2 regions of the Paenarthrobacter ureafaciens genome follow, and region 2 is predicted to be linked to the other one. Evidence: predicted binding sites of a transcription regulator. Region 2 holds the regulator's gene; the other holds the start of a gene.
The links. The regulator LexA, encoded in region 2, represses DNA repair genes until DNA is damaged. The targets are predictions, from matches to a motif close to TCGAACANNTGTTCGA.

Region 1 (7,357 bases), 1.4 Mb from region 2:
GCATCTTGAGTTGAGCCTGGGCGCCTGGGCGGCCGATGGGTTGCTGGCGATCTTCTTCTTCTTGGTCGGTCTTGAGCTTAAGCGCGAGTTTGTTGCCGGCGACCTGCGGGAGTTCAGTAAGTCCGTCGTCCCGATCACTGCGGCGGTCGGCGGCGTGGTGGTACCAGCTCTTATCTATGCCCTCGTCAACGCAGCCAGCCCGGAAACGCTGCCTGGATGGGCGATCCCAACGGCAACAGACATCGCCTTTGCGGTCGCCGTCTTGGCGATCATCGGTTCCCACCTTCCCGGCGCTTTGCGGATATTCCTGCTGACCTTGGCCGTGGTCGATGACCTGATCGCCATCACCATCATCGCTGTCTTTTACTCCACCGACATCCAACCGGCCCCGTTGTTTATGGCACTCATACCACTTGGGGTCTACGCGTTCCTGGCGCAGAAGTACCGTCGATTCTTCGGCACCAGAGCTGCCGCTGCGTGGCTGATCCTGCTGCCTCTGGGCGTTGTGACTTGGGCGCTTGTCCATGCCTCGGGAATCCACGCCACAGTCGCTGGTGTTTTGCTGGGCTTGGCCGTACCGGTCATCCGCTCCAAAGCAAGCGGCGGCCCAACCGCCGGTCCGGGGTTGTCCGAGATCTTCGAACACCGCTTCCGGCCCATCTCCGCCGGTATCGCTGTGCCGGTCTTCGCTTTCTTCTCCGCAGGGGTGGCCCTGGGAGGATGGGACGGACTGGCATCGGCCATGACTGACCCGGTCGCTGCGGGCATCATAATCGCCTTGGTGGTCGGAAAACCCGTCGGGATCCTGACGACTACATGGCTCCTGACCAAAGCCACCCGGGCCGCACTGGACAAGTCACTGGCGTGGATCGATGTGCTGGGCGTGTCGATGCTGGCGGGGATTGGGTTCACTGTCTCCTTACTGGTTGCAGAGCTAAGCTTCGGGCAGGGCAATCCCCATGATGACCACGCGAAAGTTGCGATCCTTGCCGCATCCCTCGTGGCAGCGCTGCTCGCTGCGGCAGTGCTCAGCACCCGAAACCGCCACTACCGCATGGCTGAAGCCGAAGAAACAGCTGACGCCAACAATGACGGCATCCCCGACGTCTACCAGCAAGACAAACCACAGAACAACCCTGGTGGCGCCGCTAACCAGCCAAAACCGTGACCTTTTTAGTGCCTGGGCCGGCTCTTCCGCGCGTTGTACGGCGATTGTAGTATGTCGCTTGGAGAGCCGGGAAGCCTGGTCGGCCCACACGCGTGACGGCGTGCGGTTCGCTGCGGCTACCGCCGGGGCGTGATCACTGCGACCCAAAGGAACGTGTCCGGCCATGCGCACACATCCCTCTTCTGTCATCCAGATTTCCCGTCTCGTCAAGAACTTCGGCAGTACCGTTGCCCTTTCAGGGCTGGAGCTGTCCGTCCGTGCCGGCGAGGTTCACGGCTTCCTCGGTCCCAACGGCGCGGGAAAATCGACGACCCTTCGCATCCTCCTCGGGTTGATCCGATCTGATGCGTGGTGCGGGGGACGCCCTTGGCACCCCGGATCAGTCCATGTTGCGCGTTGTCCCAGGGTGGCCCTCGCTGTTCTCACCCATCGGCTGGGGCCAACGTATCCGTCCTTATACGGATACAGACCTGTCTCCCTTGCTAGTTCTCACTGGCGCCGCACTGGTTTTGGCGGCAGTTGCCGTGACACTCAGAAAAGGCAGGGACCTGGGGGACAGCTACATCCACGCACGAGATAACGGTCCCGAACGCGCAGGGCCGGGCATAAGGTCCGTGATGGGCCTTGCATGGCGGCTCCAGCGGGGAACACTGGTTGGGTGGTGCTTCACGGCGGCCGTGCTGGGTCTGGTGGCCGGAGCGCTGGGGCCGGTGATCAGGGACGCCCTCGTAGGAAACCCCTCAATCGCCGAGCTGATATCCCGGCTAGTCCCCGTCAAAGCCAACATGATCGACCTGTTCACCACCGCCATGCTTGGCCTTGGTGGTGTGATGGCAGCTGCCGCCGGTATCCAGGCCGTGCTCCGGCTTCGGGTTGAAGAAGTCGAAGGGCGGGCCGAACTGCTGCTGTCAGTGCCCACACCACGCATCCGCTGGCTTACAGGCACCTTGGCCGTCGCAGCGCTCTCCACTGCCGCCATTCCTGTCATCACCGGGGCTGTGGCTGCCACAGTGCTTGCGGTCTCACAAGCAGGCGGGAGCAGCCCGGACATAGTGGTGGCCGCGTCCCTGGCGCACGTCCCTGCAGCACTGGTGTTCCCAGCGCTCACCGCGCTCGTGTTCGCCTTCACGCCCCGCTTATCCAGCCCCGTCGGGTGGGCGGCACTGGGGGTCGCGCTCGTCCTCGCACAGTTCGGCGAACTTCTCGGCCTGCCCGCCTGGCTCCGGGACCTTAGCCCGTTCAGGCATTCCTCGGCCATGCCGGTCGAAACTTTCAACCTCCAGGGCGCCCTGCTTATGTCCGGTACGGCCCTCATAGTGGCTGCGCTCGCGGGCCGCGCTATCTACCGCAGAGACCTCGCCGTCCCATAAGAGGCTTTATTGTTCGCAGTGCAGATCGTCCACGGACGATCTGCACTGCGGCGCGTTCAAGGCCGTACCGCGCAGCTCGGTAGCACAGCTTAGGTGATCAGCAGTTCCAGCGCCTCCGCAAGATGCCCAACCTCACGCACCGAGAAGCCTTCGGGGATGACCCCGGCTCCCGCAGGACTGGCCGGAACGATCGCGTGCGTGAAGCCGAGCCGATGGGCTTCCTGGATCCGCTGGTTGATCCCGGGCACAGGACGGACTTCACCGGCCAGCCCCACTTCGCCAAAGGCGATCAGACGCTGTGGGAGGGCCTTGCGGGACTTGGCGGATGCGACAGCGAGGGCCACCGCCAAGTCCGTTGCGGGTTCGCTCAGTTTCACCCCGCCGACTGTCGCCACATACGAATCATCCTTATGCAGCATGCATCCGGCCCGCTGCTGGAGCACGGCCAGCAGCATGGCAACGCGGGAACTCTCCAAGCCGCTGGTGGCCCGCCGCGGCTGGGCGTTGGCGCTGTCCGCCAAGAGCGACTGCACCTCTGCAAGGAGAGGGCGGCGCCCCTCCATAGTGACCGTGATGCAGGTACCCGAGACGGGTTCGCGGGTCCGCGAAACGAACAGCCCGCTCGGATCAGCCAGTCCTTCGATTCCGGCCTCGTTCAGGTCGAAGCAGCCGACGTCGTCCGTGGCGCCGTAGCGGTTCTTGACGGCGCGAAGCAAGCGAAGCCGTGAGTGGCGCTCGCCTTCGAACTGGCACACAACATCCACCAGGTGTTCAAGGAGCCGCGGCCCGGCAATGTTTCCGTCCTTGGTGACGTGGCCAACCAGAAGAGTGGTCATGTTGCGGCGTTTGGCAGCGGCGATGATTGAAGCCGCGACTTCGCGCACCTGGGAAACACCGCCAGCGCTGCCTTCGACGTCGGCACTGCTCAACGTCTGCACCGAGTCCACGATGAGGAGTTTGGGTTCCAGCTTTTCCACCTGGCCAAGCGCCTGGCCCAGATCCGTCTCTGCCGACAGGTAAAGGGTGTGCGCCACCGCATCGATCCGCTCGGCCCTCAACTTCACCTGTGCAGCGGACTCTTCACCCGTGATGTAGAGGACGTCCTGCCCGGTGCGGGCAAACTTCGCGGCGACGTCCAGCAGGAGGGTGGACTTCCCGACGCCGGGTTCCCCGGCGAGCAGGATGACGGCGCCGGGGACCAGCCCTCCTCCCAGGACGCGGTCGAGTTCGTCCACGCCTGTGGGCAGGAACGCTGCGGTTGTCCCGTCTACCTCAGCGATCCGGCGGGCCGGCTCCAGCACTGTAGCCGCCGCCGTCGTACGCGCAACCGTGGCGCCGTACTCCTCGACGGTTCCCCAGGCCTGGCACTCGCCGCACCGACCCACCCATTTGATGGCCGTCCAGCCGCATTCGGCGCATTTGTAAGCGGGTGTCTTGGAAGCACGGGACGTCTTGGAAGCCATGCGTTCAAGGTTAGCCGGGGGGACTGACAGGATAAGGCAGCGATCTGTTCCCGGGGTTGTTCCGGCACGGCGGCGCGGCACGGATCATAGGGCATCAGCTGATTGATTCGAGCCGCCAAGCGACGTCCAGCGGCTCCCGGCGAAGTGTGAAAGTCCGCAGTTCCGCCCCTGCCGTGGGGAGTTTGGCTTGGACTTGCCAGTGCTCGCGCGGGGTGTCACCTGCGGAGTCCTGCGTAAACCAGTGGTCGGCGTGGATGTCCGGGTCCACCATCCAGATCACTCCGTCATGGCGGATGGCCATCGGGGTGCCGCCGGGGCTGAACCGGACAGCGACCTCATGGAGTGTGCAGTTCGGGTGTTCGGGAGCCAGGGTCATGGGGGCTTCTTTCTACTTGTCAGCAGGGTCAGGCGGCTTTGACGAGGGGGAGTTCGTCCCAGTGGGTGGTGTATCTGGGGGAGAGCATGTCGCGTTTCATGGTCCAGTCGGGTCCGCCGCGGATGCCTGCGTGCCCGAGGCCGATTGTTCCGCGTCCATAGCGTTTGGAGACGTCCTCGAGCAGGGTCCCGATGCCGCGTTCTTCGTGGGGATTTTGGAACAGTTCCAGCGGCTTCTGGTTCCCGGTGGGACGCAGGTCGGTGACCATGATTCCCGCCCGCACGTACTTCACGTTTTCGTGGATCTGGGGGAGCAGTGCATGGGCGGCCCTGGTGAGCAGCACGGGGTCGGCGGTTGGTGCGGGCAGGGTCAGGCAGACCGACGGGAAGGATTTCTCGTTGGGGTTGAAGTGGGACGTAGCGGCGAACGCGGTCAGGACCTTGGCCTGCAGGTCGTGTTTGGCCAGGCGTGCAGAGGCCATCTGGGCGTAGACGCTCATGACCTGCCGCAACCCTGCCGCCGTGGTGATCGGCGTGGAGAAGGAACGGGAGAAGATCAGTTGGTCCCTGCCGACGCGTTCCTCTTCCATGGGGATGCATGGTGTGCCTTGCAGTTCCAGGACGGTGCGCATCATGACGATGGAGAATCTGTCCCGGATCGCCACGGGGTTCGCCCGGGCCAGATCCAGAATCGAAAAGATGCCCATCGCGTTCAGGCGCTTGGTGAGCCGGGTGGCGACTCCCCAAATTTCGATCACGGAAAGCCGCCCCATCAGCGCCTCGCGCTGTTCCGCGGGTACTGATTCCCACCTGCATACGCCGCGGAAGGCCGGATTGTGCTTGGCCCATTTGTTGCACAGCTTGGCCAGGGTCTTGGTGGGGGCTATGCCGACACAGACGGGCACGCCGACGTGCCGCCGGCAGGCCGTACGAATGGTCCGGCCCAACTCCAGCAGTTGCTCCGGTTCGCCTTTGACGCCCAGGAATGCTTCGTCGATTGAGTAGACCTCCAACCAGGCCGAGTAGCGGCCCAGCAATTCCATGACCCGGGCGGAGATGTCGCCGTAGAGTTCGTAGTTGCTGGAGAGGGCCACCAGACCCCATTCCTTGGCGCGGGGCCGGAGTTTGAACCACGGCTCGCCGAGGCCGATTCCCAGCTTCTTGGCTTCAGGGGAACGGGTGACGGCGCAGCCGTCATTGTTGGAGAGCACGATTACCGGTTTGCCTTCCAGGGAAGGGTTGAAGGCGCGCTCGGCCGAAGCGTAGAAGCAGTTAACGTCCACGTGCGCGATTTCCTGCATCCGGCGCATTAGTGCTGGCCTAGACATGGTGCAGGCACCTCGTGGCCACGCCCCAGATGGTGAGTTCGGACAGCGCCGGAACCACGATGTCCGGAAAACGGGGATTGTCCGCCTGCAAAAGCACGGCCGTGGGAGTGATCCGGAGCCGCTTGATGGTCAATTCCCCGTCAAGCACCGCGATCACCACGGAGCCGTCCTTCGGTTCCAAGGCACGGTTGACGATCAGCTCGTCCCCGTCACTGATCCCGGCCTGCTCCATCGACTGCCCGGTGACCCGGACGATGAATGTGCTGGTCACATCTTTGATCAGGTGCTCGTTGAGGTCGATCCGGCCCTCAAAGTAGTCCTGCGCCGGCGAGGGATAACCGGCGGCCACCGCGACCGGCGCCACCAGGATCCTCACCAGAGACAGTCCCGCATCTATCACGCGGGGGCCAACTATCACGCCCACAACACACCTTTTATTCGAATTTATGTTCGAATTAACTGTACTGCAGGCGGCCGACAAAATAGCTTCTTAATCGAACGCATCCGAGGCGACTCTTCGCCGTGGCCCGGCCGGCAGTGCTACGAGGCCATCAGATCAGTGCGGAACGCCGTTCGATGAGGAGTGTGTCGCGCCATTGCCCGGCGAGTGGACCGTGCGGCATGCGGGCGATGCGATTGCGGCGTCCGACTACTGTGAAGCCGTGGGTCTGGTGGAGTTTGAGGCTGGGTTCGTTTTCGGGGAAGACGCTGGATTGAATAGTCCAGATCCCTGCGCTCTCGGTGGAGGCGATCAGTGCCTGGAGCAGGGCGGCGCCGATGCCCTGACCGTGGGCGTCCGTGCTGACGTAGATGGAGTGTTCGACCGCTCCGGCGTATGCGGTCCGGGATGACACCGGCGTGACGGCTGCCCAGCCCAGAGCGGCCCGGCCTGGTAGGCCGGCGACGTGGCGGTGGCCGGGGAGCCGCGTGGTGTTGAACGCCTCCCAGTCGGGGGCGGTGGATTCGAACGTGGCGTGGCCGCCGTCGATCCCTTCCTGGTAGATCCTTCGCACCGCGGGCCAGTCCCCGGGCTGCATTGCCCTGATCGGCGCTGCGGGGCTCACAGCGTGGCGAGCGTCGCGGCGACCTCATCGAGGGCGCCGGGGACGAGGGAGAAGTAGGCCCACGTGCCGCGCTTCTCCCGGTGCAGCAGCCCGGCCTCTACCAGCACTTTGAGGTGGTGGGACACGGTAGGTTGGCTCAGTTCCAGCGGCCCGGGGAGGTCGCATACGCACGCTTCGCCGGTGGATGAGGCCTTGACGATGGAGAGCAGCCGGAGCCGGTTCGGGTCGGCCAGGGCCTTGAAGACCATGGCCCGCTGCTTGGCTTCCTCGGCATCGAGGGCAGCAGCATCGGGGGCGCAGCAGCCACGGTCGGCGGTAGTATCCGGTTCGAGGGTCAGCGGAGAAGTCATCTCCCCATTATGCCCGAATATTGACAAGCATCAATATCAAGTTGCGGTCAGGCCGTCTCTTTGGCGGGGTGCGGAACGACGACGTCGTCCGCGGCACTCCCAGCCGCGGGGAACAGGGCCAGTAGTAGGCCCAGGCCCAGTGCGGCGCCAGTGATCTGGGCGAGGATGAAGCCGGGAACGGAGACCGGGGCGATGCCTGCGAAGGTATCGGTGAAAATCCGGCCGATGGTCACGGCTGG
Region 2 (7,357 bases):
TACCCACGATCGCGCCCTCAACGCCCAGCGGGACCAATTCTCGGAGGACCCGGAGGTCCTCCAGGCTGGAAATGCCGCCCGAGGCAACCACCGGTTTGCCGGTCTTTTCCACCATTCGGCGCAGGAGGTCGACGTTGGGGCCCTGCAAGGTGCCGTCCTTGGTGACATCGGTCACTACGTAGCGCGCGCAGCCGGCATCTTCCAGTCGGCCCAGTACCTCCCAGAGGTCACCGCCCTCTTTGGTCCAGCCGCGGCCTGCAAGGGTGGTTCCGCGGACATCAAGTCCGACGGCGATCTTGTCGCCGAAGCGCTCAATGGCGCGGCGGGTCCACTCCGGGTTCTCAAGGGCGGCCGTGCCGAGGTTGACCCGGGCCACTCCGAGGCCGAGTGCCCGTTCCAGCGATTCGTCGTCACGCAGGCCGCCGGACAGTTCCACCTTTACCGTCAACTGCGAGACAACCTCGCTGATGAGGTCGGCGTTGTTCCCGCGTCCGAACGCGGCATCCAGGTCCACCATGTGAACCCATTCGGCGCCGGCTTCCTGCCAGTTCAGGGCAGCTTCCAGCGGCGTTCCGTAGCTGGTTTCGGATCCTGCTTCGCCTTGGAGGAGGCGGACCGCCTGGCCGTCGACGATGTCGACGGCGGGCAGGAGTTCCAGTACGGGCTGGGTGGAGGAAGTCATGAGTGTCCTTGCAGTTGGTGGGAGCGCGGGCTTATTTACCGGGGAGCGTCAGGAGATACGCAGCGAGCAGGGACATCCCGGCCAGCACGTAGAAAGATATGGAAACCCAGCGGGGCTTCTTCTGTTGGTGGAAGGAAATGCCGCCACCCACCAGAAGCCCGGCCAGGCCCATGAGGACTACGGACCACATTCAGGCGGCGCCTTCGGATCCGTCGCTGCCCGCGGGCGCGGTGCTTTCGGCCTGCGGCTTCCTCAGGCCGTCCACCCAGTTGCGCAGCAACCGTGCCCCGGCGTCGCCGGACTTCTCCGGGTGGAACTGCGTAGCGCACAGCGGCCCGTTCTCCACGGCGGCAATGAAGCGGGCACCGTGTTCGGCCCACGTCACCTTCGGTGGTGCCATCCGCGGCTGGACGACGTCGAAGTTCCATTCCTGGACGCCGTAGGAGTGGACGAAGTAGAAACGTTCGCCTTCCACGCCGTCAAAAAGCCTGGACCCCTCGGGCACATCCACAGTGTTCCATCCCATGTGCGGAACAACCGGGGCCGGGAGGAGTTCCACCTTGCCCGGCCACTCGCCCATGCCTTCGGATTCGGTGCCGTGCTCCACGCCTGCCTCGAACAGGACCTGGAGGCCAACGCAAATGCCCAGCACGGGACGTCCGCCTGCCACACGACGGCCGATCATGCGGATACCGTCAACGGCCTTCAATTCCTTCATGACGGTTTCGAAGGCACCCACACCGGGGACCACCAGGCCGTCGGCATTAAGGACATCTTCCGGCTTGGAGCTGAGGATCACATGCGCTCCGGCGCGTTCGAGTGCACGCACGGCCGAGCGCACGTTACCGGAACCGTAGTCCAGTACCGTAACTGTCGGTTTACCCTCGGGAGACTCCGGCTTGGCCGTAGCCGAGGCATCGGCTACGGCTCCGTCCTTGAGGATCTGGTTGCTCATAGTGCTCCCTTCGTGGAGGGTATGCCCTCCACGCGCGGATCGGACTCAACGGCGGCACGCAGCGCGCGGGCGAAGGCCTTGAACTGGGCCTCCACGATGTGGTGGGGATCCCGACCGGCCAGGACGTTCATGTGGAGGCAGATGCCGGCGTGGAGAGTGATGGCCTCGAAGACGTGACGTGTCAGGGATCCAGTGAAGTGTCCGCCGATCAAGTGGTATTCCTGCCCGGCCGGCTCGCCGCCGTGGACGAGGTAGGGCCTGCCGGACACATCCACGACCGCGTGCGCCAGCGCTTCATCGAGGGGAACGGTGGCTTCGCCGAAACGACGGATTCCGGCCTTGTTGCCCAAGGCCGTGCGCAGGACCTCTCCGAAAGTGATAGCCACGTCTTCCACCGTGTGGTGGGCATCAATGTGGGTATCGCCCGTAGCCTTCACGGTCATGTCGATGAGCGAGTGCTTGCACAACGCCGTTAGCATGTGGTCGTAGAACGGCACCGATGTGCTGATATCGGAGACGCCGGAGCCGTCGAGGTTGATCTCCACCAGCACGGAGGATTCGCTGGTGGTGCGCTCCATGCGCGCGGTACGGGCAGCGGACGGCGTTGAACCGGTTTCGCTCATGGGGGGAACGTCCTTCAAACAGAGGGGTGGATCTATGGACAAGTCTAGTTGGGCCAGGGACTACTTGGATTCCAGAAGGGACTCCAGCGCTTCCAGGAAGGCCGTGGTTTCCGCCTCGGTCCCGGCCGTGACGCGCAGGTGGCCGGGGATACCGACGTCCCGGATCAGCACGCCGGCATCAAGCAAGCCCTGCCATACCTCGTGCGGGTTCTCCAAGCCGCCGAAGAACACATAGTTGGAGTCCGACGCCGCGGGCTTGAGGCCCATTCGAAGGAGCTCTGTCACGATCCGGTCCCGCTGCACCTTGATATCCTCGACGTCGGCCATCAGGGCCTCGCGGTGACGCAGAGCGGCGAGGGCAGTAGCCTGCGTGACGGCAGAGAGGTGGTAGGGCAAGCGGACAAGCCTGATCGCATCGGTCACCTCGGGAGCAGCTGCCATGTAACCCAACCGGGCTCCGGCAAGAGCGAAAGCCTTGCTCATGGTCCGGGAGACGATCAAGCGCTCCCTCCCGGGCAACAGGGTCAAGGCGCTCGGGGTGTTGTCGTGGGCGAACTCGTGATAGGCCTCGTCCACGATCACGATTGCCTGGCTGGCTTCACCCGCTTCATAGACGGCCTCCACGACGTCCAGCCCAAGGCCGGTACCCGTCGGGTTGTTCGGGGAGCAAAGGAAGACGATGTTGGCGCCGGTTTCGGCGACCTGCCTGGCCGCTGAGGCTGCATCCAGACCGTAGTCATCCGCCCGGACACCGAGGACGTATTCGGTATCGGTTCCGCTGGCAAGCAACGGATACATGGAATACGTGGGCGGGAAGCCCAACGCTTTACGGCCGGGGCCCCCGAAGGCCTGGAGTATCTGCTGCAGAACTTCGTTTGAGCCGTTGGCCGCCCAGATGTTGCCGGGAGTAAGTCCATGGCCGAGGTACTCTGCCAGCGCTTCCCGGAGTTCGGTGAATTCACGGTCCGGGTAGCGATTGAGCCCGGTGGCCGCCGCCGCGACGGCTTCGGTGATGGCCGCCTGAACATCGGCAGGAACACCATGGGTGTTTTCGTTCACGTTGAGCAAAATCGGGACATCAAGCTGCGGAGCGCCATAGGGGCTTAGTCCACGCAGGTTGGTCCGGAGGGGAAGTCGGTCGAGTCGCTCAAGCTGGTCAGTCACTACAACAGTTTAAGGGTCCGGCCGAAGTGCCCTGTAACTGTGACACCGAGCCTGGCCCTTGGGAACCTTTCCGGTGGGCTAGCCGGCAGGGACGAACAGCTGCTGGCCGGGCTGGATACGGCCTCCGCGGAGATCATTGAGCTCGATGATTTCCGCAATCACGTCGCGGGGGTCACGTTCCGGCGCAGCAGCTCCCGCGATTCCCCAGAGGGACTGACCCGGCTGGACGGTCACGCTCACTGCGACAGGAGGCTGAAGCTGCGCCTGGCTGTCCGATGCCTTTGCCGGCGAGTTGAGGAAGCCCGCCAGGCTGAGGAGGGCGGCAACGAGGAGCATTGCGGGAATGCCGAAGAAGACCATCCTGCCGCGCCGCGTCAGCCTGATGCGCGCCGGGGCGGGGATGGAGCGGAAATCGTGGAACGTAACAGCGGACATGAGCCTGAGCCCTCCTGAAGGATTGCCTGCGCCGGCGGAACCGCGCAGGCTTGCCAATTCTCTGTGTGCACTCCGCGCCGGCGTTCGAACATCCTTCGAACATCGACAACGGCTTATAGAACACATATTCGAACCTTGCTATGACATTTTTAGCACTTATCAACGAATGGTGTCGAGACTCGCTAGAACAAATGTTTGATAAACGCCCGTGCCTGACCTACGTTTGAGTGAAGAAACAGGCACAGATTCAGTGCATCAGGAGGGTCTGACATTTTTGGGCCCGGCATCTTCGGGCAGCAACGGACCAGGCCCGGGGCGGAACGGAAGGGCATTGGCGAACATGGCAGCAAAAGCCACAGGAGGCAGGGCATCCCTGCGCAGCCAACAGGCCCCCAAAGCCCCCAAGAGCCTCACCGTCCGGCAGAAGAAAATCCTCGAGACCATCCAGCGGTCGGTCAATGACAACGGGTATCCACCCAGCATGCGCGAGATCGGGGATACCGTCGGCCTCGCCAGTCTCTCCAGCGTTACCCATCAGCTATCCCAGCTGGAGAAGCTTGGTTACCTCCGCCGTGATCCCAAGCGACCGCGTGCCATGGAAGTCCTCATGCCCCTGACGTTGGACAGCGGCGCCGGCATTCCCGGGGTGGAGGCTCCCGGCACACTGCTCAGCAGCGGCGGCATGGATGTCACCGCGCTGGCAACTGCCAGTGACACCGCCATGGTGCCCTTGGTAGGACGGATCGCGGCCGGCGGCCCTATCCTCGCCGATCAATCCGTCGAGGACGTCGTCCCGCTCCCCCGGCAATTGGTTGGCCACGGCGAACTGTTCATGCTCAAAGTCGCTGGTGACTCGATGATCGATGCCGCGATCTGCGACGGCGACTGGGTGGTGGTCCGCCGTCAGAACGACGCCGTCAACGGCGACATCGTGGCCGCCCTCCTTGATGACGAAGCGACCGTCAAGACCTTCCGCCAGCGCGACGGGCACACCTGGCTGCTCCCCCAAAACACCCAGTACGAACCCATCCTCGGCGATCAAGCCACCATCATGGGCAAGGTCGTTTCGGTGCTGCGCTCCCTCTAGGGGTCCTGCTTCGCCAACCGCCCCAAAGCTCCCTGCACTACCTTGCGGTCCGTCGTCGTCCAGAATGGCGGGAGTGCGGCACGCAGGAAGCCTCCGTACCTTTCCGTGGAGAGCCGGGAGTCAAGAACGGCAACCACGCCTTTGTCCCCTGTCGACCGGATAAGGCGCCCGGCGCCCTGCGCCAACCTAATGGCCGCATGCGTTGCTGAGACCGCCATGAATCCGTTACCACCGGACTGTGCCACCGCCCGGGAGCGTGCGGTCATGAGCGGATCGTCCGGCCGCGGGAAGGGGATGCGGTCGATGACAACCAGGCGGCAGGTACCACCCGGAACATCCACTCCCTGCCACAGGGACATGGTGCCGAAGAGACAGGTGTCCGGTTCATCGGAGAATTGCTTCACAAGCGCCGCCATGGTGGATTCTCCCTGGCACAGGATGTCCACATCCAAACGCGACCGCATGGCATCAGCCGCTTCTTCCGCCGCGCGCCGCGAGGAGAAAAGGCACAGCGCTCCCCCACCGGATGCCCGAATGAGGTCTTCGAGTTCGTCCAGGGCTTCCGGCGACGTGCCCCTGCCCGGCTTCGGCAGGTGCTGGGCGACATACAAGACACCCTGCTTGGGGTAGTCGAAGGGGGACCCGACGTCCAGCCCTGTCCAGCTGGGCGCGCCGTCACCCATCAGCCCCAATCCGCCGGCGGCCGGTTCGAAGGCCGAGCCGATGGCGAGCGTAGCGGACGTCAACACCACTGTGTGATCGGCAAACAGTCCTTCACGGAGACGCCCTGCGACGCTCAGCGGTGCGACGTTGATGAGCGCAGGTGCGGAGTCATCGGGCTGGGAGTAGCCCTGCTGCGGATCGAAAGCGGCGTTCCTGGAGAACCAGACCACTTCCCGGTTTTCCTTCGCCGTGAGCAGCCTCTCGCAGAGTTCCAGGATGAGCATCAGGCGCGACCGCGCAAGCTGCCGTCCGCCGTCGACGGCGTTGGAGGAGTCCGTTTTCGAATCGGACAGCGCGGCGCGCGTGGCGTCCCGCAGCTGGTCGAGGCAGTCGAGCAGCTCGTCGTTCAAGCCGTTCGGCTGCAAGCCGCTGGGAACCCCCACCAGCGCCAGATCCAAGCGGTCCGCAGCGGCATTCAAGGCGTCGACGGTAATGGCTGTGTGCTTGCGGGCACTGGACGCAGCGGCGTGGACCATGGCCACCGACAGCTGCCCGGATACTGCTCCCGTGACCCGGTCCTGCAGTTCGTGGGCCTCATCGACCACCACGACGTCATACTCGGGCAGCACGGCCAGGCCCTCGAAAGCACTGACGGCAAGCATCGCGTGATTGGTGACCACGACGTCCGCCTCCGCCGCCTTGGCCCGTGCCAACTCGCTGAAGCACTCCTCGGCGAGCGGACACTTCTGCGCCCCCAGGCATTCCATGGACGTGACCGAAACCTGTCTCCACGCCCTGTCCGTAACGCCGGGCATGAGCTCATCCCGGTCGCCTGTGGCCGTCTTGCCGGCCCACTCCCGCAGACGGAGGACTTCCTTGCCCAGCTGCGACGACGCTCCGCCCACCGAAGCCGCAAAGTGCGGCACGCTGGTGTCCTCTCCGAGCGAAAAAAGCTGGCCCTCGGAGGGTTCCTCGCTGGGGAACCCTCCCTCGAGCTTCTGCAGGCAAACGTAGTTCGCCCGGCCTTTGACGAGCGCCACGTTGACCGGGCGCGCCAAGGCGGGAGTGATAGTCTCCAGCAGGCGGGGCAAATCCCTGCCCACGATCTGGGTCTGGAGGGCCAAAGTGGCGGTGGAAACCAGGGTCGGCTTGTTGCTGTCCATGGAATGGGCAATCAACGGGATCAGGTAGGCCAGCGACTTGCCTGTGCCCGTCCCTGCCTGGACCAGCAGATGCTCGCCGGACTCGATGGCCCGGGTCACATGCTTTGCCATTTCCTGCTGCCCGGGACGGCTCTGGCCACCCAAACCGGCAACAGCCTTCTCCAGCAGTTCGAGGGTAAACCTCTCCCCTGCCGTTTCAGCGGTCTCCGCCGCCACCTGCTCAACCATTGGTGACGAATGACTCCAGCTCGGCGGCCAGGCCTTCGTGGACCATCGCCACCACCCGCGTCCCGTTTTCCTCGTGTTCGATGCTGAGGATATCGGCATCGGGGCTGTGCAGCCTGTTGATCAGTTCGCCGCGCTCATACGGAATGAGCAGCTCCAAACGCACCCCCGGCCGGGGGATGGCCTGGCTGATGGTTTCCAGAAGCTCCTGTATTCCCTGCCCCGTACGGGTGGAAACAACCGCGTGGCGTGGCTCCTTCTGCTTCAGGCGCTCCACCACGAACGGATCGGCTACGTCCACCTTGTTCAGGACGATGATTTCCGGAACCTTGCGGGCGTCGACCTCGCTGAACACGGCCC

Region 1: AUR_RS11330 (LexA family protein) is a predicted target of LexA. The motif match lies at 6,143-6,158, and genes of this name have one in related genera.

What each region holds. Positions count from the first base shown of each region.
Region 1 covers NZ_SBHM01000007.1:1,505,084-1,512,440, forward strand. The annotation lists gene nhaA (Na+/H+ antiporter NhaA) at 1-1,168, shown strand, start outside; partial or broken gene AUR_RS20555 (ATP-binding cassette domain-containing protein) at 1,332-1,538, shown strand; gene AUR_RS11310 (hypothetical protein) at 1,786-2,538, shown strand; gene radA (DNA repair protein RadA) at 2,628-4,001, opposite strand; gene AUR_RS11320 (hypothetical protein) at 4,096-4,377, opposite strand; gene AUR_RS11325 (Y-family DNA polymerase) at 4,406-5,704, opposite strand; gene AUR_RS11330 (LexA family protein) at 5,697-6,128, opposite strand; gene AUR_RS11335 (GNAT family N-acetyltransferase) at 6,256-6,741, opposite strand; gene AUR_RS11340 (ArsR/SmtB family transcription factor) at 6,765-7,118, opposite strand; gene AUR_RS11345 (aquaporin) at 7,166-7,357, opposite strand, start outside.
Region 2 covers NZ_SBHM01000007.1:2,892,578-2,899,934, reverse strand. The annotation lists gene priA (bifunctional 1-(5-phosphoribosyl)-5-((5-phosphoribosylamino)methylideneamino)imidazole-4-carboxamide isomerase/phosphoribosylanthranilate isomerase PriA) at 1-682, opposite strand, end outside; gene AUR_RS20350 (hypothetical protein) at 714-872, opposite strand; gene hisH (imidazole glycerol phosphate synthase subunit HisH) at 873-1,637, opposite strand; gene hisB (imidazoleglycerol-phosphate dehydratase HisB) at 1,634-2,260, opposite strand; gene AUR_RS17585 (histidinol-phosphate transaminase) at 2,321-3,424, opposite strand; gene AUR_RS17580 (LysM peptidoglycan-binding domain-containing protein) at 3,503-3,859, opposite strand; gene lexA (transcriptional repressor LexA) at 4,200-4,946, shown strand; gene AUR_RS17570 (ATP-dependent DNA helicase) at 4,943-7,000, opposite strand; gene hflX (GTPase HflX) at 6,993-7,357, opposite strand, start outside.